4 regions of the Herbaspirillum sp. 1173 genome follow, and region 2 is predicted to be linked to each of the others. Evidence: predicted binding sites of a transcription regulator. Region 2 holds the regulator's gene; each other region holds the start of a gene.

Region 1 (5,766 bases), on a different contig from region 2:
TTTGAAGTGGTGCGCTTCGACGTGCAGGTGCCGCTGGACCAGGATTTGCCGCTGCAGCGCCGGGTCGCGCGCTTCCCCTATGTGCCGGCCAACGCCGAACAGCGCGAACTGCGCTGCCGCGAGGTCTATAACATCCAGGTGCAGGCCCTGGTGCAGCGCCTGTCGTCCTCCAACATCAAGAAGGTCGTCATCGGTGTCTCCGGCGGTCTCGATTCGACCCATGCGCTGCTGGTCTGCGCCAAGGCCATGGACAAGCTGGGCCTGCCGCGCGCCAACATCCTGGCCTATACCATGCCGGGCTTCGCCACCAGCAGCCGCACGCTGGTGCAGGCGCATCAGCTGATGGCGCAAGTGGGGTGTTCGGCGCAGGAGATCGATATCCGTCCCAGCTGCGAACAGATGCTGAAGGATCTGGATCACCCGTATTCACGCGGCGAGCCGGTCTATGACATCACCTTCGAGAACGTGCAGGCCGGCGAGCGCACCAATCACCTGTTCCGCCTGGCCAATCATCACGGTGCCATCGTCATCGGGACCGGCGACCTGTCCGAACTGGCGCTGGGCTGGTGCACCTACGGCGTGGGCGACCACATGTCGCATTACAACGTCAACGCCAGCGTACCCAAGACCCTCATCACCCACCTGGTGCGCTGGGTGGCGGAATCCGGTTCGCTGGAACTGAAGCAGCCGGAAGTGCTGATCCACATCCTCGAAACCGAAATCAGTCCGGAACTGGTGCCGGGCGCCTCCGACGGCGAACCGGGCCAGCGCACGCAGGATTTCATCGGCCCTTACGAGCTGCAGGATTTCAATCTCTACTACATCTTGCGCTATGGCTTCACGCCGGCGAAGGTGGCCTTCCTGGCGCACAGCGCCTGGCAGGACCGCAGCATCGGCCACTGGCCCGATGGCCTGCACGGGGCGCGCAACCAGTACACCTTGCCGCAGATCAAGAAAAACCTGGGCATTTTCGTCTATCGGTTCTTCAAGACCAGCCAGTTCAAGCGCTCCTGCGTGCCCAATGCCCCCAAGGTCGGTTCGGGCGGCTCGCTCTCGCCGCGTGGCGACTGGCGCGCACCCAGCGATGGCGAGGCCACCGTCTGGCTGCAGGATCTGGAGCGCATTCCCGATCTGGAGACCTGAAAAACGGCTTTTTATGGCCCGGCTGGCTCAAGAAGGTTGAAAGCCGGGCACGCCTGATTGACAATGTGCAAGTGGGCAGGACGCCACGGTCTTGCCAGTAAAATAAGAACAAAGGTTGTATCCGCTATTCAATAGATCGTTGAGATCGTTTCTTTACGACATACCAAGAGAGGAATTGCCATGAAACAAGTGACCGCCATCATCAAACCGTTCAAGCTGGACGAGGTGCGTGAATCCCTCGCCGAAGTCGGCGTCACGGGCCTGACGGTCACCGAAGTGAAGGGCTTCGGACGGCAGAAGGGCCACACCGAACTCTATCGCGGTGCCGAATACGTGGTCGACTTCCTGCCCAAGGTCAAGATCGAGGTCGTGGTGGACGACAAGGTGGTCGAGCAGGCCGTGGACGCCATCATCAAGGCCGCCCGCACCGGCAAGATCGGCGACGGCAAGATCTTCGTGCAGGAAGTGGAGCAGGTGATCCGTATCCGTACCGGCGAAACCGGCCCGGATGCCGTCTGATCCACAGATCTCCGCGCATTGCGAAAAACCGGCCACTGGCCGGTTTTTTTACGTCCTCAGAAAAGCGCTCAGGGTGTGGCAGGCTGTTGCTGCACGCTGTCCCAGGCTGCGCCAGATTGACACAGCGTGACACTGGCGCTGGCGCAAGAGCCGCTTGCAGAGCGGGTTTGCAGGCTGGCATGCGATTTGCCATCTTGAGGGGTGAACGTCCGCTGCGGCCATGATCGCGGCGGGATTTCAACCATAACCCGAACGGAGACGACATGAACCTGGCAGACATCAGCAAACTCGGCGTACGCGATCCCTTCAAGCAACGTTACGACAACTTCATCGGTGGCAAATTCGTGCCGCCGGTCAAGGGCGAATACTTCGAGAACATCAGCCCGGTGATCGGCCGCGCCTTCTGTGAAGTGGCGCGTTCCAGCGCCGAAGACGTGGAACTGGCGCTGGACGCCGCCCACGCCGCCAAGAAGAGCTGGGGCAAGACTTCCCCCGCCGAGCGCGCCAACGTGCTGCTCAAGATCGCCGACCGCATGGAAGCCAACCTGGAATTGCTGGCCACCGCCGAAACCCTGGACAACGGCAAGCCCATCCGCGAAACCATGGCCGCCGACATCCCGTTGGCCATCGACCACTTCCGCTATTTCGCCGCCGCCGTGCGCACTCAGGAAGGCAGCATCTGCACCATCGACAGCGACACCTACGCCTATCACTTCCATGAACCGCTGGGCGTGGTCGGCCAGATCATCCCGTGGAACTTCCCCATCCTGATGGCGGTGTGGAAGCTCGCTCCGGCGCTGGCCGCCGGCAACTGCGTGGTCCTGAAACCGGCCGAGCAGACGCCGGCTTCCATCATGGTCCTGATCGAACTGATCGCCGACCTGATCCCGCCGGGCGTGGTCAACATCGTGCAGGGCTTCGGTGTGGAAGCCGGCAAGCCGCTGGCCTCCAACAAGCGCATCGCCAAGATCGCCTTCACCGGCGAGACCACTACCGGCCGCCTGATCATGCAGTACGCCTCGCAGAACCTGATCCCGGTGACCCTGGAGCTGGGCGGCAAGTCGCCCAACATCTTCTTCGCCGACGTGCTGGACAAGGACGACGAATTCTTCGACAAGGCCCTGGAAGGCTTCGCCATGTTTGCGCTGAACCAGGGCGAGGTCTGCACCTGCCCCTCGCGCGTGCTGGTGCAGGAATCGATCTATGAGCGTTTCATCGAACGTGCCTTGAAGCGCGTGGCCGCCATCAAACAGGGCAACCCGCTGGACAAGAGCACCATGATCGGCGCGCAGGCCTCGCAGGAGCAGTTGGAAAAAATCCTCTCCTACATCGACATCGGCAAGCAGGAAGGCGCCAAGGTGCTGGCCGGCGGCGGACGTGAAGAACTCGGCGGCGACCTGGCCACCGGTTACTACGTCAAGCCGACCGTCTTCCAGGGCAACAACAAGATGCGCATCTTCCAGGAAGAAATCTTCGGCCCCGTGGTGTCGGTGACCACCTTCAAGGATGAGGAAGAAGCCCTGGCCATCGCCAATGACACCTTGTACGGCCTGGGTGCTGGCCTGTGGACCCGCGATGGCACCCGTGCCTTCCGCATGGGCCGCGAAATCCAGGCCGGCCGCGTGTGGACCAACTGCTATCACCTGTATCCGGCGCATGCGGCCTTCGGTGGCTACAAGCAATCCGGCATCGGCCGCGAGAACCACAAGATGATGCTGGATCACTACCAGCAGACCAAGAACCTGCTGGTCAGCTACAGCCCCAAGGCGCTGGGCTTCTTCTGATCACGTAATTTCGTTTGACTCCTTGCAGCAAGGCAGCTTCGGCACCGGTCCGCAACTCGCGCGGCCGGTGCCGCTTTTATTGGCAGATCCAGACTCAACAGGAGAGCGGCGAATGAATGCATTGCCCAGGGTGACGGCCACCGAGGCCACGGTGGAGTTGCTGCGCCAGTTGAAGGCGCGGCATGGCGAGCTGATCTTTTTTCAATCCGGTGGCTGCTGCGATGGCAGTGCGCCGATGTGCTATCCCGCCGGCGACTTCACGCTGGGCGATACCGACGTGCATCTCGGGGAGATCGATGGCGTGCCGTTCTACATCGGCGCCGACCAGTTCGAATACTGGAAACACACGCAACTGATCATCGACGTGGTCAGCGGCAACGGCGGCATGTTCTCGCTGGAGAACGGCAGCGGCAAGCGCTTCCTGACGCGCTCGCGGCTCTTTACCGATGAGGAATACGACGCGCTTGCCCCGCTCAGTGCCCGCGTGACTTGAAGCGGCGATAGAGCGTATTGCGCGACACCCCCAGCGCCTTGGCGGCGGCGCTGACGTTGCCGTCATGGGTGCGCAGGGCGCGTTCGATGGCGGCCCATTCGCTGTCGTGCATGGAGAGCGGCTTTTCGTCCGTTTCTTCATGCGCTGCCGGGGCCGGCATGCCGCAAGCCGCCTGCAGCGGCGCTGCCTCGTCCAGAAAGTCATCTGGCAGGTGTTCCACCCCTATCCAGGCCTCGCCATCGGCCATGGCCAGGGCGGTGCGGATCAGGTTGGACAGTTGCCGCAGGTTGCCCGGCCAGCGGCTGGATTGCAGCAACGCCAGGGCCTGGGCATCGAAGCGCGGCGCGTGACGGCCGCCTTCCTGTTCCAGGATGCGGTCGATCAGGGCGCCCAGGTCGCTGCGCTCGCGCAAGGCGGGCAGTTTTACCGGCAAGCCATTGATGCGGTAGTACAGGTCTTCACGGAAGGCATGGCGCGCCGCCATTTCTCGCAACGGCTGGTTGGTGGCGCATACCAGAGCGAAGTCCACCGGAATCACGCGCTGGCTGCCCAGCGGCGTCACCGCGCGTTCCTGCAGCACGCGCAGCAGGCGGCCCTGCAGGGCCAGCGGCATGTCGCCGATTTCATCGAGGAAGAGAGTGCCGCCCTGGGCTTGCGCGATCTTGCCCAGTGCGCCTTTGCGGCGGGCGCCGGTGAAGGCGCCGTCTTCATAACCGAAGAGTTCGGCCTCGATCAGGTTCTCGGGAATGGCCGAGCAATTCACGGCCACGAAGGGCGCGGCGCCGCCCCGGGTTTGCGTGGTGTGGAAGCGCGCGCTTTCGCGGTGGATGGCCTGGGCCAGCCACTCCTTGCCGGTGCCGGTTTCGCCGGTGATGAGGACCGGGATGTCGCGGTCGATCACCTTGCGCAACTTGGCGATGATGGCGCTCATGCGGGCGTCCCCGGTATCGAGGGCTTGCAGTCCGCCGCGCGGCTGGCCCGGATGGGGGCGCACAGGTGGGGCCGGACGAGCAGATGGGCTGGCGGGCAGTACTTCCGGTGCCTCGGTCACGGCTTCCCGCGCATTCTGGAAATGCTGGTCGCGCAGCCGCAGTTCGGCGCGGCCATGGATGCGGATGCCGTTGTGCAGGCACAGCTCCAGCAAGCCCGAGGCGGCCTTGCGATGGTGTTCGAACAGCAGCGACAGCGGCACCCCGAAGAGCGACGCAAAGGTATGCGACTGCAGCGCCGCGAGTGTCAGCCCCAGCTGGAACTGCGCACTGCGGTTGGCCGCCAGGAAACGCCCGCCGGGCGTGAAGCTGACGATGCCTTCGACCAGCGTACCCACGAATTCGGCGCGGCTGTGGAAGTGCAGGGTGATGCAATCGGGGAAGCTGCCGGCCAGCAGGTGGTTTTCAATCATCTGCGCCGACATGCGGACCAGCGCCATGGTGTGCTTGTGGAAGCTGCCGCATTCGCCCGAGACATCCAGCACTCCCAGCACCTGGCCGCGATGGTCGAAGATGGGGGCTGCCGAACAGGTCAGAAAGCGGTTGGCATCCAGATAGTGCTGCTGGGCGTGCACGGTAGTGGGCTTCTGCTCGAAGAGGGCCGTGCCGATGGCATTGGTGCCGCGCAATTGTTCGGACCAGCGTCCACCGGGCCCGAGGGACACACGGTCGGCCTTGGCCAGGAAATCGCTGTCGCCCAGCGTATGCAGGATGGTGCCTTCGGCGTCCGAGAGGATGACCATGCTGTGGGTATTGCGGATCTGGTCGTAGAGGGTTTCCATGACCGGGCGGGCATGGCCGGAGAGGGCCTGGTTGGCTTCCAGCGTCTGGGCCAGGT
Region 2 (5,766 bases):
TCCACATGTACGGCAACGCCAACGCCATCCGCGCGCCCTACAAGGGCCGCGAGCAGATGCACCTGGTGTCGGAATACCTGCTGCTGTTGCCTGACGATGAAATCGTCAAGACCGACAAGCCGGTGGCCATGACCATGGGCACCACGCGCCTGAACGGCGTGGGCATGGTGGCCAACAATGCGACCCAGGTGGTGCAGCTGTTCGGCAATGTCCGCGGCTATTACGAGCCCACTCCGAAGAAACGCTAAGCCGGATGACTCCGGGATAAAAACGCCAAGAACCGATCAGACAGGAACCCAATGAAACGCTCATTCTTACTGCCGATGCTGATGCTGGCTGCCGTGTGCGGCGTGGCCAACGCCGAGAAGGCGGACTCCACCAAGCCGACCAACATCGAGGCAGACCAGATGGTCTACGATGACGTGCGCCAGGTGAAGACCTTTACCGGCAACGTGGTCATGACCCGCGGCACGCTGATCATCAAGGCCGGCCGCGTGGTATTGACGACCGACCAGTACGGTTATGAAAATGCGGTGCTGTATGCGGCCCCTGGCGCGCTGGCCAACTTCCGCCAGAAGCGTGACGGCGGTCCCAACCTGTGGATCGAAGGCCAGGCCGAGCGCATCGAGTATTCGGAGCAGACCGAAATCTCCAAGCTGTTCCAGCGCGCGCACATCCAGCGCATGGACGGCGATCGCATCACCGATGAAGTCAACGGCGAATTCATCTCCTATGACAGCCGCGCCGAATTCTATTCCGTGAACAACACCGCCACCGGCGAGAGCAAGCCGGGCGCAGGCCGCATCACTGCGGTGATCCAGCCCAAGAATCCGCCGCCGGCAGGCAGCACCGCGCCGGCCCAGCCTGCGGGCAAGAACAACGCTGCGCAGCCTGCAACGCGTCGCGACAGCGGAAAGGACCAGTGACAATGGTAGCCAGCTCGCTGGTCGTTCGCGGCCTGAAGAAAAGTTATGGCGCGCGCCAGGTGGTGCGCGATGTCTCGATGGAATTGCGCAGCGGCGAGGTGGTCGGCCTGCTCGGCCCGAATGGTGCCGGCAAGACCACTTCGTTCTACATGATCGTGGGGCTGGTGCCCTCCGATGGTGGCGAGATCGACCTCGATGGCGCGTCCATTTCGCGCATGCCGATCCACAAGCGTGCCACCATGGGCTTGTCCTACCTGCCGCAGGAAGCCTCGGTATTCCGCAAGCTGACGGTGGAAGACAATATCCGCGCCGTGCTGGAACTGCGCCAGGAAGAGGGCAAGCCGCTCTCGCGCGATGAAATCGAAGGCCGCCTCAACAACCTGCTGCACGAACTGCAGATCGAGAAGCTGCGCGAAAGCCAGGCGCTGTCGCTCTCGGGCGGTGAACGCCGGCGCGTCGAGATCGCCCGCGCACTGGCCACCGATCCGCGCTTCGTGCTGCTGGATGAACCGTTCGCCGGTATCGACCCGATTGCCGTGATCGAGATCCAGCGCATCGTGCGCTTCCTGAAGGAACGCGGCATCGGCGTGCTGATCACCGACCACAACGTGCGCGAAACGCTGGGCATCTGTGATCGCGCCTACATCATCAACCAGGGCACGGTGCTGGCCAGCGGCAATCCGGAAGAGATCATCGCCAACGAGTCGGTGCGCCGCGTGTATCTGGGCGAGCATTTCCGCATGTAAGCGGTGCAGTCGGCTTGCCCGATACGCTTGAAGAAATACAGAGTGCACATCACGTAATACGCAACAAGCAATACGCAATACGCAACGACCGGCAGAGCAACCAGCGGGCCACGCCGCTTTCAGAAAGACAGATGAAACAGTCGCTCCAGTTACGTACCTCGCAGCACCTCGCATTGACGCCGCAACTGCAGCAGTCGATCAGACTGTTGCAACTGTCGACGCTGGAACTGCACCAGGAACTGGAACAGATCCTCTCCGATAATCCCCTGCTGGAACGCCTCGACGACGCGCTCGACAATTCGGTACGTCTGCTGGCCGATGGCGCGGTCTCCAGTTCGCCCTCCAGCGGCGTTGCCGAAACCAGTCACGAAGGCAGCGGCGAAGCGGCCCCGGCCGCCAGCGATGGCGATTCCAGCTTCGACTACCAGGACAACGCGCCGGAAGCCGGTGTCACGGGGGATGCCGACTGGAGCTTCGACGACGTCGCGCGCAGCGGCAAGTCGCCAGACGATGATGATGCCCGCCCGCAACTCGAAGCGCACGAACTGACCCTGCGCGAACACCTGCTGGAACAGATCCGCGTGACCGCACGCACCCTGCGTGATCGTGCGCTGCTGGAACTGCTCACCGATGCGCTGGACGAGAGCGGCTATCTGGAAGAGCCGCTCGAAGACATCCTCGCACGCCTGCCCGAAGAGCTGGGCATCGACATGGAAGAGCTGTCGATTTCGCTCAAGCTGCTGCAGAGCCTGGACCCGGCGGGTGTCGGTGCGCGCAGTGCCGGCGAATGCCTGGCCCTGCAGATCCGCCGCCTGCCCAAGATTCCCTTCGTGACGCGCAAGCTGGCCTTGAGGATCGTGGAGGATTACCTGCCGCTGTTTGCACAACGCGATTTCAACAAGATCAAGAAGGCACTGGATTGCGATGACGAAGACCTGCGCGAAGCGCAGGCGGTGATCCGCCAGTGCCGTCCGCATCCGGGTGCGGAATTCGCGCGTGATGCCTCGGACTATGTGGTGCCGGACGTGATTGTCAAGCAGACAAAGAACGGCTGGCAGGTCATGCTCAACCATGAGGTCATGCCCAAGCTGCGCGTCAATGCGATGTATGCCAGTGCATTGAAGCAAGCCAAGGGAGAAGGTTCGCTGTCGTCGCAGTTGCAGGAAGCCAAGTGGCTCATCAAGAACATGCGGCAACGTTTCGATACAATTTTGCGCGTCGCGCAGGCTATTGTGGAACGTCAAAGAAACTTCTTTTCACATGGGGCAGTGGCCATGCGCCCCCTTGTGCTGCGTGAAATTGCTGATACACTGGGTCTACACGAGAGCACCATCTCTCGCGTGACGACTCAGAAATACATGCTCACTCCGCATGGAATGTTTGAGTTGAAATACTTCTTCGGTAGCCATGTCGCGACTGAAACCGGAGGTGAAGCATCCTCCACCGCGATACGGGCGCTGATCAAACAGTTGATAGGAGCCGAGAACCCGCAGACCCCATTATCCGATAGCAAGATTGCGGATATGCTGGCAGAACAAGGCATGGTGGTCGCGCGACGCACAGTCGCCAAATACCGCGAAGTGTTGAAGATTCCGCCGGTCAATCTCCGCAAGTCCCTCTGAGTTTTTCCTCAGTTTTTCTGCAGTACCGTTGCTGTGTTCAGGCAAGCATCCGACTGATGCCCGCGCCATCCGACACGAAGACCGTGCCCGTGGTACAGCTGCAGCAGGATCGATTGCACGAACCTCCAGTGACTTCACGATAGGAGTCTTGTATGAATCTGACCATCAGTGGACACCACCTCGAACTGACCCCCGCCATCCGGGAATACGTGCAAAGCAAGCTCTCGCGTATCAAGCGCCATTTCGACAACGTGATCGACGTCAGCGTGATCCTGAGCGTAGATAAACTCACAGAAAAGGAAAAGCGCCAAAAAGCGGAAATCAACGTCCACATCAAGGGGAAGGATCTACATGCGGAAAGCATCGCACACGACCTCTACGCTGCCATTGACACGCTGATCGACAAGCTCGATCGCCAGGTCATCAAGCACAAGGACAAGTTGCAGGAGCATCACTCCATGGCCAAGCGCCTGCCGGACGAAACGCCGGAGGATGCGGTGGCCGGAGCGGCATAAGCCAGGACACCCTCGGCAAGCCACCTCGCAGCCGCAAGGCTGCTGAGAAAGCCAGCCGAATTTCATGAGGAAGGGGCGCGCAAGCGCCCTTTTTCATTTGCGGCCGCCGAACTGGCCAAGCCTGTGGAAAAGATATAAATCATTGCGTAAAGCAACTTTTCCACCGCCGCTGCTGACGATGATGCAAGGGACGGCTTGAATGTCTTCACGGCACCCTCATCTTCAACACAAGAATTTGCATACGATATAAATTATTTCCTCGATGCAATTTTTTGCCCGTTCAGACAGGCCACCAGCATGCAGGCGATTTCAACGCGCCCGCCGGCTTTTCCCTATAATGTCGGGCAATCCCATTTTTAAAGGCACAGCCATGAGCGACGTCCAATCCTGGATCAAAGAAACCGTGACCCAAAACCCCGTGGTGCTGTTCATGAAGGGCACTGCACAGTTCCCCCAATGCGGCTTTTCCGGCAAGGCCATCCAGCTGCTGAAGGCCAGCGGTGCCGAGAACATCGTCACCGTCAACGTGCTGGAAAGCCCGGACGTGCGCCAGGGCATCAAGGAATACTCGAACTGGCCGACCATTCCCCAGCTGTACGTGAAGGGCGAATTCGTCGGCGGCTCCGACATCATGACCGAGATGTACGAGTCCGGCGAACTGCAGACCCTGATCAAGGGCTGAGTTTTACTTGCCTGACTGACTCATGAGCAGTTCTTCCAGCCAGCCGCGCCAGCGCCTGATCGTTGCGATCACCGGTGCCACCGGTGCCATCTATGGCGTGCGGCTGCTGGAGCATCTGCGCAAGCATGGCCAGGTGGAAACGCACCTGATGGTGTCCGAAGCTGGCGTGCTCAATCTGCATCAGGAACTGGACATGCGGCGCAAGGATGTGGAAGCGCTGGCCGATGTGGTGCACAACGTGCGCGATGTCGGCGCCTGCATCGCCAGCGGCTCGTTCGCCTCCACCGGCATGGTGGTGGCGCCCTGTTCGATGAAGACCCTGGCCGCCGTAGCGCATGGACTGTCCGACAACCTCATCACCCGCGCTGCGGATGTGGTCCTGAAAGAACGCCGCCGGCTGGTGCTGATGGTGCGCGAGACTCCGTTCAATCTGGCCCATCTGCGCAACATGACATCCGTCACCGAAATGGGCGGCGTGATCTTCCCGCCCCTGCCCGGCTTCTACCAGCGCCCTGCTTCCATGGAAGAGATGGTGGACCACACGCTGGGACGCGTGCTGGACATGTTCGGGATTTCCATGCAGTTGACGCCGGAGTGGAAGGGCATGAAGGGCGGGACTGAGTGATGCGTTAACCCTTATCACGTTCGGGCAAAGAAAATTGGCCGCAGCTCATCACTGCGGCCATTTCTTCATCTGGCGAATATAAACCGGCTCACCCCCGCCCGATATACGGCATCTTGGTCGCCATCACCGTCATGAACTGCACATTGGCCTCCAGCGGCAGGCTGTCCATGTAGAGGATGGCACGGGCCACGTGTTCGGCATCCATGGTCGGCTCGACCTTGGTCGAGCCATCAGCCTGGAGCGTGCCCTTCTTCATGAGTGTAGTCATGTCGGTGGAGGCATTGCCGATATCGATCTGCCCGCAGGCGATGTCATAGGCGCGGCCATCGAGCGAGGTGGCCTTGGTCAGCCCGGTGATGGCGTGCTTGGTGGCGGTATAGGAGGCCGAGAACGGGCGCGGTGCATGCGCCGAGATCGAGCCGTTGTTGATGATGCGCCCGCCGCGCGGCGACTGATCCTTCATGATGCGGAAGGCTTCTTGCGTGCAGAGGAAAACGCCGGTCAGGTTGATGTCCACCGCCGCCTTCCACTGCTCCACGCTCAGTTCTTCCAGCGACACCGGCGGCGCAAAGATGCCGGCATTGTTGAAGAGCAGGTCCAGCCGTCCGAAACGCTCGCGGGTCCTGGCGAAGAGCTGCTTCACCGAGGCC
Region 3 (5,766 bases), on a different contig from region 2:
AGTTCTCGTTGAGCCCCTTGAAACGCCCGCGCGCACCGGGCGTGCCGGCACCGCTGGAGAGCCAGTTGTCGAGGTAGTAGAGCATCGCCGGATGATGCGCCACCGCCCCCAGCAGATCGCGGAAGTTGCCCAGGGCATAGGGGCGGATGGCGTTCTTTTCATAGTCGCCCACCCAGTAGCGCACCCACTCCTTGCCTTCGAAGACGTTGAAGTGATTGGCCCAGAATTCCGTCATGACTTCTTCCAGCTGGCGCGGGCTTTCGCTGGCCTGCAGCAGCCGCGCCATGTGGAATTGCGGCGTCAGTTCGCGCGGCGCGCGCTGGCGCGCGGCCTGCTGCTCTTCCTTGCTGGCGCTGCGGTCGAAGGAGGGCGGGCCATAGTCGACGAACAACTGTGCCGGCGTCATCTGCAGCCCCGGCAGCGCCGCCAGGCGCGCCTGCAAGTCATCGGGCAGGGGGATGCGCTCGGGATGCAGTTGCTGGTCGATGTAGCGCTTCACGCCCATGCGCTCCACCTGCTCCAGATCGCCGGGACGCGGGCCATAGGCGAGCCGGTTGAGTACGTGCAGGGCGCGCTCCTGTTCCGACAGCGGGGCACTGGCGGAAGTCGGTCCAGCCGCCTGGGCCTGCCCCAAGGTGCAGGCAACCAGTGCCAGCATCAGCCAGGCTGAACGTGAAGGAAAAAGCTGCTTGAAGGGCGCTTGCATCGACGAGCCTCGCGAGGTCGAAAATTGGGGAGAACAGCTGCAGGCCAGTATGGTGATGGACTTGCACGCGGGCTGTAATAAAGTGTAATGCGCGGGTCTGGCCGCACCGCGATCCCGTGCTGCTGCGGCCGAGCGCCACTGTAGCGCAGCAAGCATTGTTCTTCATACAGGGTGTTACAAAGCTGACGCCTTCGTCAGCTTCCCGCAAGCGCGGTAAAGTATAAAAATTCTGCGATTTGTCACTGTTTTTCAGACGATTCTTATGCGCCGGAAGGCGGCGCTCGACCACAATAACGCCTTCGTCAGCGGCTGCATCAGAAGGGGGGCTGATGATGCACCGCAGCGGCTTCACATGATCAGAATACGAGGGGATAGCGCATGACATGGACCTTGGCATCGGCGTTGCGCATCGCGCTGCTGGACGACCACGCCGTGGTGCGTTACGGCCTGGCCAAGCGTCTGGCCGAGGAGCCGGATTTCACCGTGGTCGGCGCTTTCGCCACCAGCAAGGAGCTCATGGCAGCCCTGCGCGCCTCGCCGGCCGATCTGCTGCTGATCGATTATTCGCTGGGCAGCAATGACATCGACGGTCTCAACCTGATCCGCGCCTTGCGCGTGCGCTTTCCGCGTTCCAAGATCCTGGTGACCTCGGCCGACAGCAGCCCGGCGACGGTGGCCATGGCGATGAAGGCGGGGGCACGCGGTTTCGTCAGCAAATCGCAGGAGCTGGCCGAACTGATCCTGGCCATCCGCACCATCAGCCGGGGACGCGAATATCTCAACAGCTCCATGACCCGCGAGCTGGCCATCATGCAGGCCGCCGAAGCGGCCACGCGCAGCCAGCCCGAAGTGCGCCCGCCGCGCCGGCGACCGCGCGGCACCGACGTCTCGCCGGACTCGCTGTCGGACATGCCCAGCCTGTCGCCGCGCGAACGGGAAGTCCTGCGCTGCTGCCTGGACGGCATGTCGGTCACCGACATCGCGGAAAAATTCGCACGCAGCGTCAAGACCATCAGCGGGCAGAAGCAATCGGCCTTCCGCAAGCTGGGCGTGCGCAGTGACAACGAACTGTTCAAGATCGAATACCAGATCAAGGAGCTGTAAATGCCGCACCAGAGGGAAAGCGCCACTACCGGGCAACGTGAACCGGCCGTGCTGCTGGTCGATGATTCCGTCACCATTCGTTACGCCATCCAGAACCGCCTGCAGCGGCTCGGCTGCCAGGTCGATTGCGTGGCCGATGGCGGCAGCGCATTGGCCGCCATCCGGGCGCGGCCCTACGGGCTGGTGCTGCTGGATTGCTTCCTGCCCGACATTCCCGGTCAGGAAGTCGCCCGCCAGGTGCGGCAGCTGGAACAGACGCAGCGCCAGCGTCCTTATACGCCGCTGATCGGCATTTCCGCCGAAACCGATGCCCTGCATGTGCAGCGCTGTCTGGACAGCGGCATGGACGGCATGCTTCCCAAGCCCTTGCAGACCCAGGCCATCCGGCGCCTGCTGGCCCTCTGGTGCGATCTCGACAATGAGGAGGATGGCCAGGCCATGACGCCTGAACAGGAATATGGACAGGATCTGGACCGGCTCTTCCTGCAAACCACCCGCAACGATCTGGCGGCGCTCGAACAGGCCAGCCTGCAGGGCGACAGAGGAAGGATGGTGCAGCTCGCACATCGCATGAAGGGAGCCGCCCTGACCATGGGCCGACTGGAACTGGTGGCGCTGCTGGATTGCGTGGAAGAAGCGCTGCGCGCCGAGGCCGATGGCCAGGCCGCCATCAGCCTGCTGCTGCAGTCGCTGGCCAGTGCCCTGCAGGCGCGCAGCCTGCAGGCCTGATTCCGTCAGATTCGTTCAGGCACCCGCCCACGGCAGGCCGGCCTTGCACCAGCCCTCGATGGTCTTGCGGTGGCCGTTGGCGTCCTTGTTGCCTTCAAAGCCTTCCAGGATATCGAAGCACTGCGTGTAGCCGTTTTCCGTGGCCAGCTTGGCGGCATGCTTGGAACGCACGCCCGAGCGGCACAGGAACAGCAGCACTTCACCGGGCCGGGCGACTTCCTGCAGTTGTTCGAGGAACTGCGGATTGGGCTTGCCCTCGGGGTAGAGATTCCATTGCACGGCCAGATGCTGTCCGGACGGGATCTGGACCACGCCGACCCAGTCACGCTCGGCGCGGGTGCGCACGTCGACCAGCTTGATGGCGGGATCGGACTGCAGCAGGGCCAGGGCTTCCTGCGGGGTCACGGCACCGGCATAGGGCAGTTGCCCGTCGGTCGCGCGTTGGGTGGCAGTGCTGAGAATCGAATCGTTGCTCATGGGTAAAGCCTCTGAAGAAGAAAGAAGCGCGTACAAGGAAGCGCAGGAATGCCGGTGAAAGCCCCTGAAGCGCAACGAAGCCAGTGAAGGCAATGTGCACCCAGGGGAGATGATTTTAAACAATATAAACAGTTAGGCAATTTTCCCAAGCTGGTGCACGCATGGCAGTTCATCCGGGGGCTGCCCCAACACGGCGCATGCGCTATAGTGGTGCAATTCATATCCAAATCCACGAATATGCATTTTATTGGTGCGTTATTGGTAAATCGCACTAAAATAATGCATATCTGCAGTGCCTCTGCACCGCGCGCAGCGCCCCAACTGGCGCGTCCTCCCTAAAAACTTCCATTATTGGCGCACCCGAAAGGTTGGTGGCATGGAATCTGCTATCATCCGCGACTGAGTTCGGCGCAAGACCGTTGTATCAAATGCAAAGATCCAGTCGCAGAAAACGGCTCAACACCCCAATTTATACTACTTCCTCGTTTTAGGAGATTCGCATGGCAAGGACGGCCGCAGAGGTTTTGAAGATGGTGAAGGACAACGAAGTCAAGTTTGTCGACTTCCGTTTCGCTGACACCCGTGGCAAGGAACAGCACGTTTCCGTGCCTGTTTCGCATTTCGACATCGACAAGTTCGAATCCGGTCACGCCTTCGACGGTTCGTCGATCGCCGGCTGGAAGGGTATCGAAGCCTCCGACATGCTGCTGATCCCGGACCCGAACACCGCCAACATCGACCCGTTCATGGAAGAGACCACCCTCTTCATGCAATGTGACGTGATCGAGCCGTCCGACGGCAAGGGCTACGACCGCGATCCGCGTTCCATCGCCAAGCGCGCTGAAGCCTACCTGAAGTCCTCCGGCCTGGGCGACACCGCCTACTTCGGTCCGGAACCCGAATTCTTCATCTTCGACGGCGTCCGTTGGGGTGCTGACATGTCCGGTTCCTTCGTCAAGATCGACTCCGAAGAAGCTTCCTGGAGCACCGGCGCCAAGATCGAAGGCGGCAACTCCGGCCACCGTCCGACCGTCAAGGGCGGCTACTTCCCGGTTCCCCCGGTCGACAGCTTCCAGGACATGCGTTCGGAAATGTCCCTGATCCTGGAATCCCTGGGCATCCCCGTCGAAGTGCACCACCACGAAGTTGCTGGCGCTGGCCAGAACGAACTGGGCACCAAGTTCTCGACCCTGGTCGAGCGCGCTGACTGGACCCAGACCCTGAAGTACGTGATCTGGAACGTCGCCCACACCTACGGCAAGACCGCAACCTTCATGCCCAAGCCCCTGGTTGGCGACAACGGCTCCGGCATGCACGTGCACCAGTCGGTCTGGAAGGATGGCAAGAACCTGTTCGCTGGCGACGGCTATGCCGGCCTGTCCGAGTTCGCGCTGTACTACATCGGCGGCATCATCAAGCACGCCAAGGCCCTGAACGCGATCACCAACCCCGGCACCAACTCGTACAAGCGTCTGGTCCCCGGCTTCGAAGCTCCGGTCAAGCTGGCCTACTCGGCCCGCAACCGTTCCGCTTCGATCCGTATCCCGCACGTGGCGAACCCGAAGGGCCGCCGCATCGAGACCCGTTTCCCGGATCCCCTGGCCAACCCGTACCTGTGCTTCTCGGCCCTGCTGATGGCCGGTCTGGATGGCGTGCAGAACAAGATCCACCCGGGCGAAGCTGCCACCAAGGACCTGTACCACCTGCCGCCGGAAGAAGACAAGCTGATCCCGACCGTCTGTGCTTCGCTGGATGAAGCCCTGGAGCACCTGGACAAGGACCGCGAGTTCCTGACCCGTGGCGGCGTGTTCACCGACAGCATGATCGATGCCTACATCGAGCTGAAGATGCAGGAAGTCCAACGCTTCCGCATGACCACGCACCCGATCGAATTCGACATGTACTACTCGCTGTAATCGAATCCGCATCCGGAGAAAAAGGGGAAGCTTGCTTCCCCTTTTTTTATGCGCGGCGCACCGCCTGCTGCAGGGCAGTGCGCCCGAAAATTGCTAGTCAAAACAGATCCAGTACAACATCCGCCGCGGCAAGCCTTTGCAAGATGCAGCCAGACCGGCACGAGACGACATGACCCCAGGCATCAAGAATCCTCCCATGAAGACACCGCTCCCATCCCTCGATGGCCTCGACCTGCTGGCCTCGGCCGTGATCATCCTCGATGCCAATGGCGGCATCGTCTACGCCAACGCCGCCGCCGAGAACCTGCTGGAGAGCTCCTTCAAGGTGCTCTCGCAGCAGAAGCTCTCGGAGCTCTTCCTCAATGGCAAGGAGCTGACCGCGCTGTTCTACCAGGCCATCGAACACCAGTTCGCCGACAAGCGCCTGGACCTGGTGCTGGAGCGTGCCAACCGCGAGCCGCTGCAGGTCCACACCATCGTCACGCCCCTGGACAGCACCGACTGGCCGGTGCTGCTGGAGCTGCGCGAGAACGTCCAGCAACTCAAGCTGGACCGCGAAGAGCGCATGTTCGACCAGAGCCAGGCCAACAAGGAACTGATCCGCAACCTGGCCCACGAGATCAAGAATCCGCTGGGCGGTATCCGTGGCGCCGCCCAGCTGCTGGAGCTGGAGCTGCCCGAGCGCCACCTCAAGGAATTGCGCGAATACACCCAGGTCATCATCAAGGAAGCCGACCGCCTGCAGACCCTGGTGGATCGGCTGCTGGCCCCGCACCGCCACCCGCACATCGTGGGCGACGTCAACATCCACGAAGTCTGCGAACGCGTGCGCAG
Region 4 (5,766 bases), on a different contig from region 2:
CAGGTGCAGAGCAGGGTTTCCAGCGGACGGCCATAGAGCCAGCGGATCACCAGGCGCTCCAGCGCGATGCCAACCGCTGCGGCCACGATGAAGGCGGCCGGCAGTGCCACCACCAGATACGCATCGATGGCACCGGGGAAGAATTTGCGGAACACCAGCTGGCACACGTAGGTGGTGTAGGCACCGATCATCAGCAGCTCACCGTGGGCCATGTTGATGATGCCCATGAGGCCGAAGGTGATGGCCAGGCCCAGCGCGGCCAGCAGCAGCACGCTGCCCAGCGAGACGCCATAGAACAGCTTGCCGGCGAAGTCGACGATGGCCAGGTGGCGGTCCAGTGCGGAGAGGGTGCGCACTGCTTCGATACGCACGCCTTCATCGGCTTCGACGTAGGAGCCATCGGGATTCTTGGCCAGCATGTTTTCCAGCACCGGCTTCAACGAGGCATTGGTGGTCTCGGCCAGTTTCTTGACGGCCGCGCGGCGTGCCGCCGGGTCGGCCGAATGCAGGTTGGCGGTGGCTTGCACCTGCTGCAGCACGTCCTTGATCTGCGGATCGCTTTCCTTGGCGAGCGCTTTTTCGATCAGCGGGATCTGCGCCGGGTCGGCATTCTTGAGCAATTCACCGGCGGCGGCCAGGCGCTGGTCGCGCTGCGGTGAGAGCAGCTTCAGGCCCGAGAGCGCGCCATCGACAGCACCGCGCAGGCGGTTGTTGACGGTGATGCCTTCGGCGTCATCGGGCGCCGGGCCGGTCTGGTCATTGGCCGGATTGAACGCCTTGCCCGCGTCGTCGACGATGAGCACGTCACCGGCGGGGGTGACGTAGAGCGCGTCGCTGTTCAAGGCGTTGAGGATCTTGAGCGCGTCTTCATTGGCCAGCGCGGCAATCTGGTTGACGGCGTCGATGCGCGCGTCGGGGTCGTCTCCGCCAAGGGGCTTGAGCAGGGCCGGATCGATGGCTGCGAACGCCCCCAGGGCGTGGACGCAAAGCCAGGTCGCGAGCAGCCCGCGTAGGAACTGGATGGCTGGTTTCATGGTCGGTGTGCGCCTCGAAGCGCGGGCCGGTCAATGCGGTGGCCGGGGCGAGTCGTCGGGCGGTTTTCTTGTGGAGGGAGATGCATTGCGGCGGACGGAGCGCCTTCCATACGCCGTCCGGCGGCGTACGGAAGGCGCTCCGAAGAACGCCATGAACTACAACAACCGCAAGCTTAGTTCTTCTGCTTGCTTTCGTTGCCCGGGATGTACGGGCTCCAGGGTTGTGCGCGGATGGTGGTCTTGGTCTTGTAGACCACGTTGAACTGACCGTCCGCCTTGATTTCGCCGATCATGACGGGCTTGTGCAGGTGGTGGTTGGTCTTGTCCATTTCCAGCGTGTAGCCCGACGGTGCCTTGTAGGTCTGGCCACCCATGGCGGCGATCACCTTGTCGGTGTCGGTGGACTTGGCCTTTTCCACGGCCTGTGCCCACATGTGGATGCCGACGTAGGTGGCTTCCATCGGGTCGTTGGTCACGACGGTATCGGCGTTGGGCAGGTTCTTGGCCTTGGCGTATTCCTTCCACTTCTTGATGAAGGCGGTGTTGACCGGATTCTTCACCGATTCGAAGTAGTTCCAGGCGGCCAGGTGGCCCACCAGCGGCTTGGTATCGACACCGCGCAGTTCTTCTTCACCCACCGAGAATGCCACCACCGGCACGTCGGTCGCCTTCAGGCCGGCGTTGCCCAGTTCCTTGTAGAAGGGCACGTTGGAGTCGCCGTTGATGGTCGAGATCACGGCCGTCTTGCCACCTGCGGAGAACTTCTTGATGTTGGCCACGATGGTCTGGTAATCGGAGTGGCCGAACGGGGTGTAGACCTCGTCGATGTCGGAATCCTTCACACCCTTGCTGTGCAGGAAGGCGCGCAGGATCTTGTTGGTGGTACGCGGATAGACGTAGTCGGTGCCCAGCAGCACGAAGCGCTTGGCGCCGCCGCCTTCCTTGGACATCAGGTATTCCACGGCGGGAATGGCTTGCTGGTTGGGGGCAGCACCGGTGTAGAAGACGTTCTTCTCCAGTTCTTCACCTTCGTACTGCACCGGGTAGAACAGCAGGCTGTTCAGTTCCTTGAAGACCGGCAGCACCGACTTGCGCGACACCGAAGTCCAGCAGCCGAAGACTACCGAGACCTTGTCCTGGGAGATCAGCTGGCGGGCCTTTTCGGCGAACAGCGGCCAGTTCGAGGCGGGGTCGACCACCACCGGTTCGAGCTTCTTGCCCATCACGCCGCCGGCGGCGTTGATTTCGTCGATGGTCATCAGGGCCACGTCCTTCAGGGACGTTTCGGAAATCGCCATGGTGCCCGACAGCGAGTGCAGGATACCGACCTTGATGGTGTCGGCAGCGAAGGCCGAAGGCAGCCAGGAGGATGCGGCCAGTGCGAATGCGCCCAGAGCGGTGGCTTTCAGTACGGTACGACGTGACATGTGGTGCTCCCTCGAGAAAAGTTTTGGAAGATTTTTTTCACTGCCCAGTCGCTTTAGCAGATTGCGTGCCAATGCCCCGCCAAGGGCCTGCGGGCTGCATCAAAGCGGGGCGGGGAGGGGCACGGTGCGGGAAGAATGTTGTCAGGCACGCCAGGATTGCGCACCAAAGCCGAGCGCCATTGTCGACAGTCCCATGTCGCTGCGGCAACACTCACCAGCCTGGCGCTCGGCGGTGCGCGATCTTGGTGCGCCGCGCAAAGCGCCAGTGGAGGCGGGTTTGCGGCAAGTGGATCAACTTCCTGAGGGGTGAGACAGATTGTTCACAATAGTGAGCACATCCTGAACGATGGGGCAGCAGGCGGCGTGATCCATTGCGGTGCCTGCCCGGCGCTTGGGCCGGAAGATGGTCCTGGCGGACCACCCTCCGGCGCGGGATCAGCGCAGCAGCACGTGCTGCATGAACTGGCGCAAGGGGAATTCGATCATGTTCTGCAGGGTCACCGGCAACTCCAGCGGCCGCATGATCATCTTGATGGTGGTTTCGGGCTTGAGATTGACGCGCACGGTACGGCTCATGCGCGAGGCCAGTTCCTTCACGCGCGCCGGATCGGCGGCCAGTTCCGGCTTGTACACCATCACCACGTGACGGATGGCGCAATCGGCGTCCTCGCTCTTCAGTTCCAGGGTGCGGCGGCTGAGGGTGCCGAAGACGCGCGAGCGGCCGATGTTTTCTTCGCGGCGATAGCGGCGGAAGTACTGGTAGAAATGCTTGTAGTGATTGACCTCGTCATTGGCGATGAGCCCGGCCAGGTGCTTCAGGACCGGCTCGTCGGTGGCCCGCGCCAGCGCCCGGTAATAGGTGGAGGTGCCGGTCTCGACCACGCAGCGCGCGGCCAGCTCCTGGGCCCGTGTCGGTTCGAGCAGCTCGACCTTGCAGTATTGCGAATATTCGTTGAGGAAGCCCTGGTAGGCGCGCGGCCAGTCGAACTCCGGCCAGACATGCTCGACATAGGCGCGCAGGGCCGCGCCGTGCTGCAGCTCTTCCTGTTCCCATTGCTCGCGCAACCAGGTCTCGACCTCGGCATCGCCTTTGTAGAATTCCACCAGGTTGTGGGTGTAGAGGTCGGAACCGCTTTCGACGAAGGAAGCGCAGGCCACCAGGTAGAACAGGTCTTCATTCTGCCGCACCCGCTCGCGGTCGATGCGGCTCAGGTCGATGTCATCGATGGTCCAGTGTTTTTTTTCTTGGCGACTCGGGTTCATCTGCTATACCTCTCTTCTCAAAGTGATGGTGGGCATAGCGATATGATGCAGCGCGATGACATTGGTTCAGGGCCGCCGCCGGCGTCTTGACGCAACTTTGCAAAGCGTCGCGCGACGTCAGCATTTCGTCAGGTGGACCGGTCCGGGCGACTCTACCCGATCACAGGTTGCTGGTCGCGTCACTGCCCAGCACCACGCGGTTGCGGCCCTGGTACTTGGCGTGATACAGCGCCTGGTCGGCCACGCGCAGCAGTTGTTCGGCGCTGGTGTGCTCATCCGGCTGCAGCGAGGCCACGCCGATACTGGCCGTGATGTAGCCGAAGGGCGAATCGGCATGCGGCAGCTTGAGTTCGAAGATGGCCTGGCAGATGTGCTCGGCCTGCTGCAGGGCATGGGCGGTATCGCTCTCGGCGATGATGACGCAGAACTCCTCGCCGCCATAGCGTGCTACCAGGTCGGTAGCGCGGCGCGAACTCTTCTGCAGCACGCGCGCCACGATGCGCAGGCATTCGTCCCCGGCCACGTGGCCGTAGCGGTCGTTGTATTTCTTGAAGTAATCCACGTCCAGCATCAGGAGCGCCAGCGCATGGCCGGAGCGCACCGAGCGCCGCAGCTCGCTGTCGAGTACTTCGTCGAAGCGACGCCGGTTGGCCACCCCGGTCAGGCCATCGGTGGCCGAGAGCGCTTCCAGCTTGCGATTGGCCAGCTCCAGCTCGCGCGTGCGGCGGGCGACCTGGTCTTCCAGTTCTTCCTTGTTCTGCTGCAGCTTGCCGGCCATCTCGTTGAACTTGCGCGAGAGGATGGCGATCTCGTCGCCGCCGGCCTGTTCCACGCGCACCGTGGTATCGCCGCTGCCGGCTTCCTTCATGGCCGCCACCAGGCGCTGCAGCGGCACGCTGATGCTGCGCGCGATCAGCGCCGAGAGCAACAGTGAAGCGGCAAAGCACAGCAGGCCGATGGCGATGATCTTGTCGCGCACCGAGCGGGTGTCGGCGTTGAGCTTGTCGCTTGGCGTGGCGCTGACTACCCACCATGAGGTGTGCGGCAACTGGGCGATGGCGGCGTAGTAGCGCGTCTTGTCGGCGCGCGTGTAGGCGATGAAGTCGCTGGTGCGGCGTTGTCCCACGCTGGCCGTGATGCCCTCCAGCAAGGCCGGATCGGCACGGCTGAAGCTGGTATCGCGTCCCTGCACGACTACCGTGCCATCGCTCGCATCCACGATGAACAGACTGGAGTCATAGCCCAGGTCCACGCCCTCGAAGATGCTGAAGAAGTAGCTCGGCCGCACGCCGACGAAGAGCACGCCGGCAGCGCGGTTGTTGCCGGTGAAGCGGATCTCGCGCAGCATGGCCACGCTCTTCTGGCCATGGCCGCCGTTGTAGAGCGTCCACCAGCCGCGTCCGCCGAGGTCTGGCGCCTCCTCCGCCACGCGGGTGATGTTGCTGGCCAGCGGCGCAAAGATCTGCGGATCGATGACCTGGCGCTTGCGGTCCAGCAGGTATTTCTGGTTCACGTCCGGCAGCGATCCATAGGTGTCCAGCAGCACGCGCGCCACCCCGCTGCGGGCCGCAGCACTGGTGGCTTCGTCGCCGCTGTAATAGTCGCCCAGCAGGCGCTGCAGCTTGTCGGAGAGCGCCAGCTCCTCGCTGGTGTCCTCGATCTTTTCCATGCGCAGCATCAGGTTCTGCGAGATCTGCTTGACCACCTGGACCGAGTAGGTGTGTACCTTCTCCTGGGTGGCACGGGTGGTTTCGCGATAGGCCAGCAGACCTGAGATCACCAGCGGCACCAGCGAGACCAGGATGAAGGAATTGATGAGCCGGTAGCGGATTTCGATCTTGCGCAGGAATCCCAGCCAGAAAAAGTCGAGCCGTTTTTTCATCGAACGCGCTCCCTTACCTGGCCGACAGGCGTGCCTGTTCGGTGATGGAGTCCTGCAGCAGGCGCGCGGCCCGCGCCGGGGTCTGGCTGCCCGACAGCACGCTCTGCAGGAGTGGATGCAGGACGTCTATGGTATTGACCGGCAGCACCGAGTAATACAG

The links. Region 2 encodes sigma-54, which starts transcription at its own class of promoters, with help from an activator protein. Its sites were predicted from a motif close to TGGCANGNAANCTGCTTT; they were not measured.
Region 1: the regulator sigma-54 is predicted to act here: its motif matches at 1,838-1,855, upstream of adh (aldehyde dehydrogenase).
Region 3: the regulator sigma-54 is predicted to act here: its motif matches at 3,389-3,406, upstream of glnA (type I glutamate--ammonia ligase).
Region 4: the regulator sigma-54 is predicted to act here: its motif matches at 2,515-2,532, upstream of urtA (urea ABC transporter substrate-binding protein).

Annotation. Positions count from the first base shown of each region.
Region 1 covers NZ_JAVDSP010000001.1:39,786-45,551, forward strand. The annotation lists gene J2X56_RS00180 (NAD(+) synthase) at 1-1,143, shown strand, start outside; gene J2X56_RS00185 (P-II family nitrogen regulator) at 1,324-1,662, shown strand; gene adh (aldehyde dehydrogenase) at 1,926-3,446, shown strand; gene J2X56_RS00195 (DUF779 domain-containing protein) at 3,559-3,939, shown strand; gene J2X56_RS00200 (sigma-54-dependent Fis family transcriptional regulator) at 3,920-5,766, opposite strand, start outside.
Region 2 covers NZ_JAVDSP010000010.1:108,024-113,789, forward strand. The annotation lists gene lptC (LPS export ABC transporter periplasmic protein LptC) at 1-248, shown strand, start outside; gene lptA (lipopolysaccharide transport periplasmic protein LptA) at 300-926, shown strand; gene lptB (LPS export ABC transporter ATP-binding protein) at 929-1,672, shown strand; gene J2X56_RS23610 (RNA polymerase factor sigma-54) at 1,804-3,294, shown strand; gene hpf (ribosome hibernation-promoting factor, HPF/YfiA family) at 3,447-3,809, shown strand; gene J2X56_RS23620 (hypothetical protein) at 3,872-4,018, opposite strand; gene grxD (Grx4 family monothiol glutaredoxin) at 4,180-4,491, shown strand; gene J2X56_RS23630 (UbiX family flavin prenyltransferase) at 4,514-5,116, shown strand; gene J2X56_RS23635 (SDR family oxidoreductase) at 5,205-5,766, opposite strand, start outside.
Region 3 covers NZ_JAVDSP010000001.1:1,672,583-1,678,348, reverse strand. The annotation lists gene J2X56_RS07475 (DUF1800 domain-containing protein) at 1-658, opposite strand, end outside; gene J2X56_RS07470 (response regulator transcription factor) at 1,085-1,810, shown strand; gene J2X56_RS07465 (response regulator) at 1,811-2,539, shown strand; gene J2X56_RS07460 (rhodanese-like domain-containing protein) at 2,555-3,016, opposite strand; gene glnA (type I glutamate--ammonia ligase) at 3,517-4,932, shown strand; gene glnL (nitrogen regulation protein NR(II)) at 5,129-5,766, shown strand, end outside.
Region 4 covers NZ_JAVDSP010000005.1:366,285-372,050, reverse strand. The annotation lists gene urtB (urea ABC transporter permease subunit UrtB) at 1-1,034, opposite strand, end outside; gene urtA (urea ABC transporter substrate-binding protein) at 1,208-2,461, opposite strand; gene J2X56_RS18430 (ferritin-like domain-containing protein) at 2,897-3,724, opposite strand; gene J2X56_RS18425 (diguanylate cyclase) at 3,885-5,606, opposite strand; gene J2X56_RS18420 (extracellular solute-binding protein) at 5,620-5,766, opposite strand, start outside.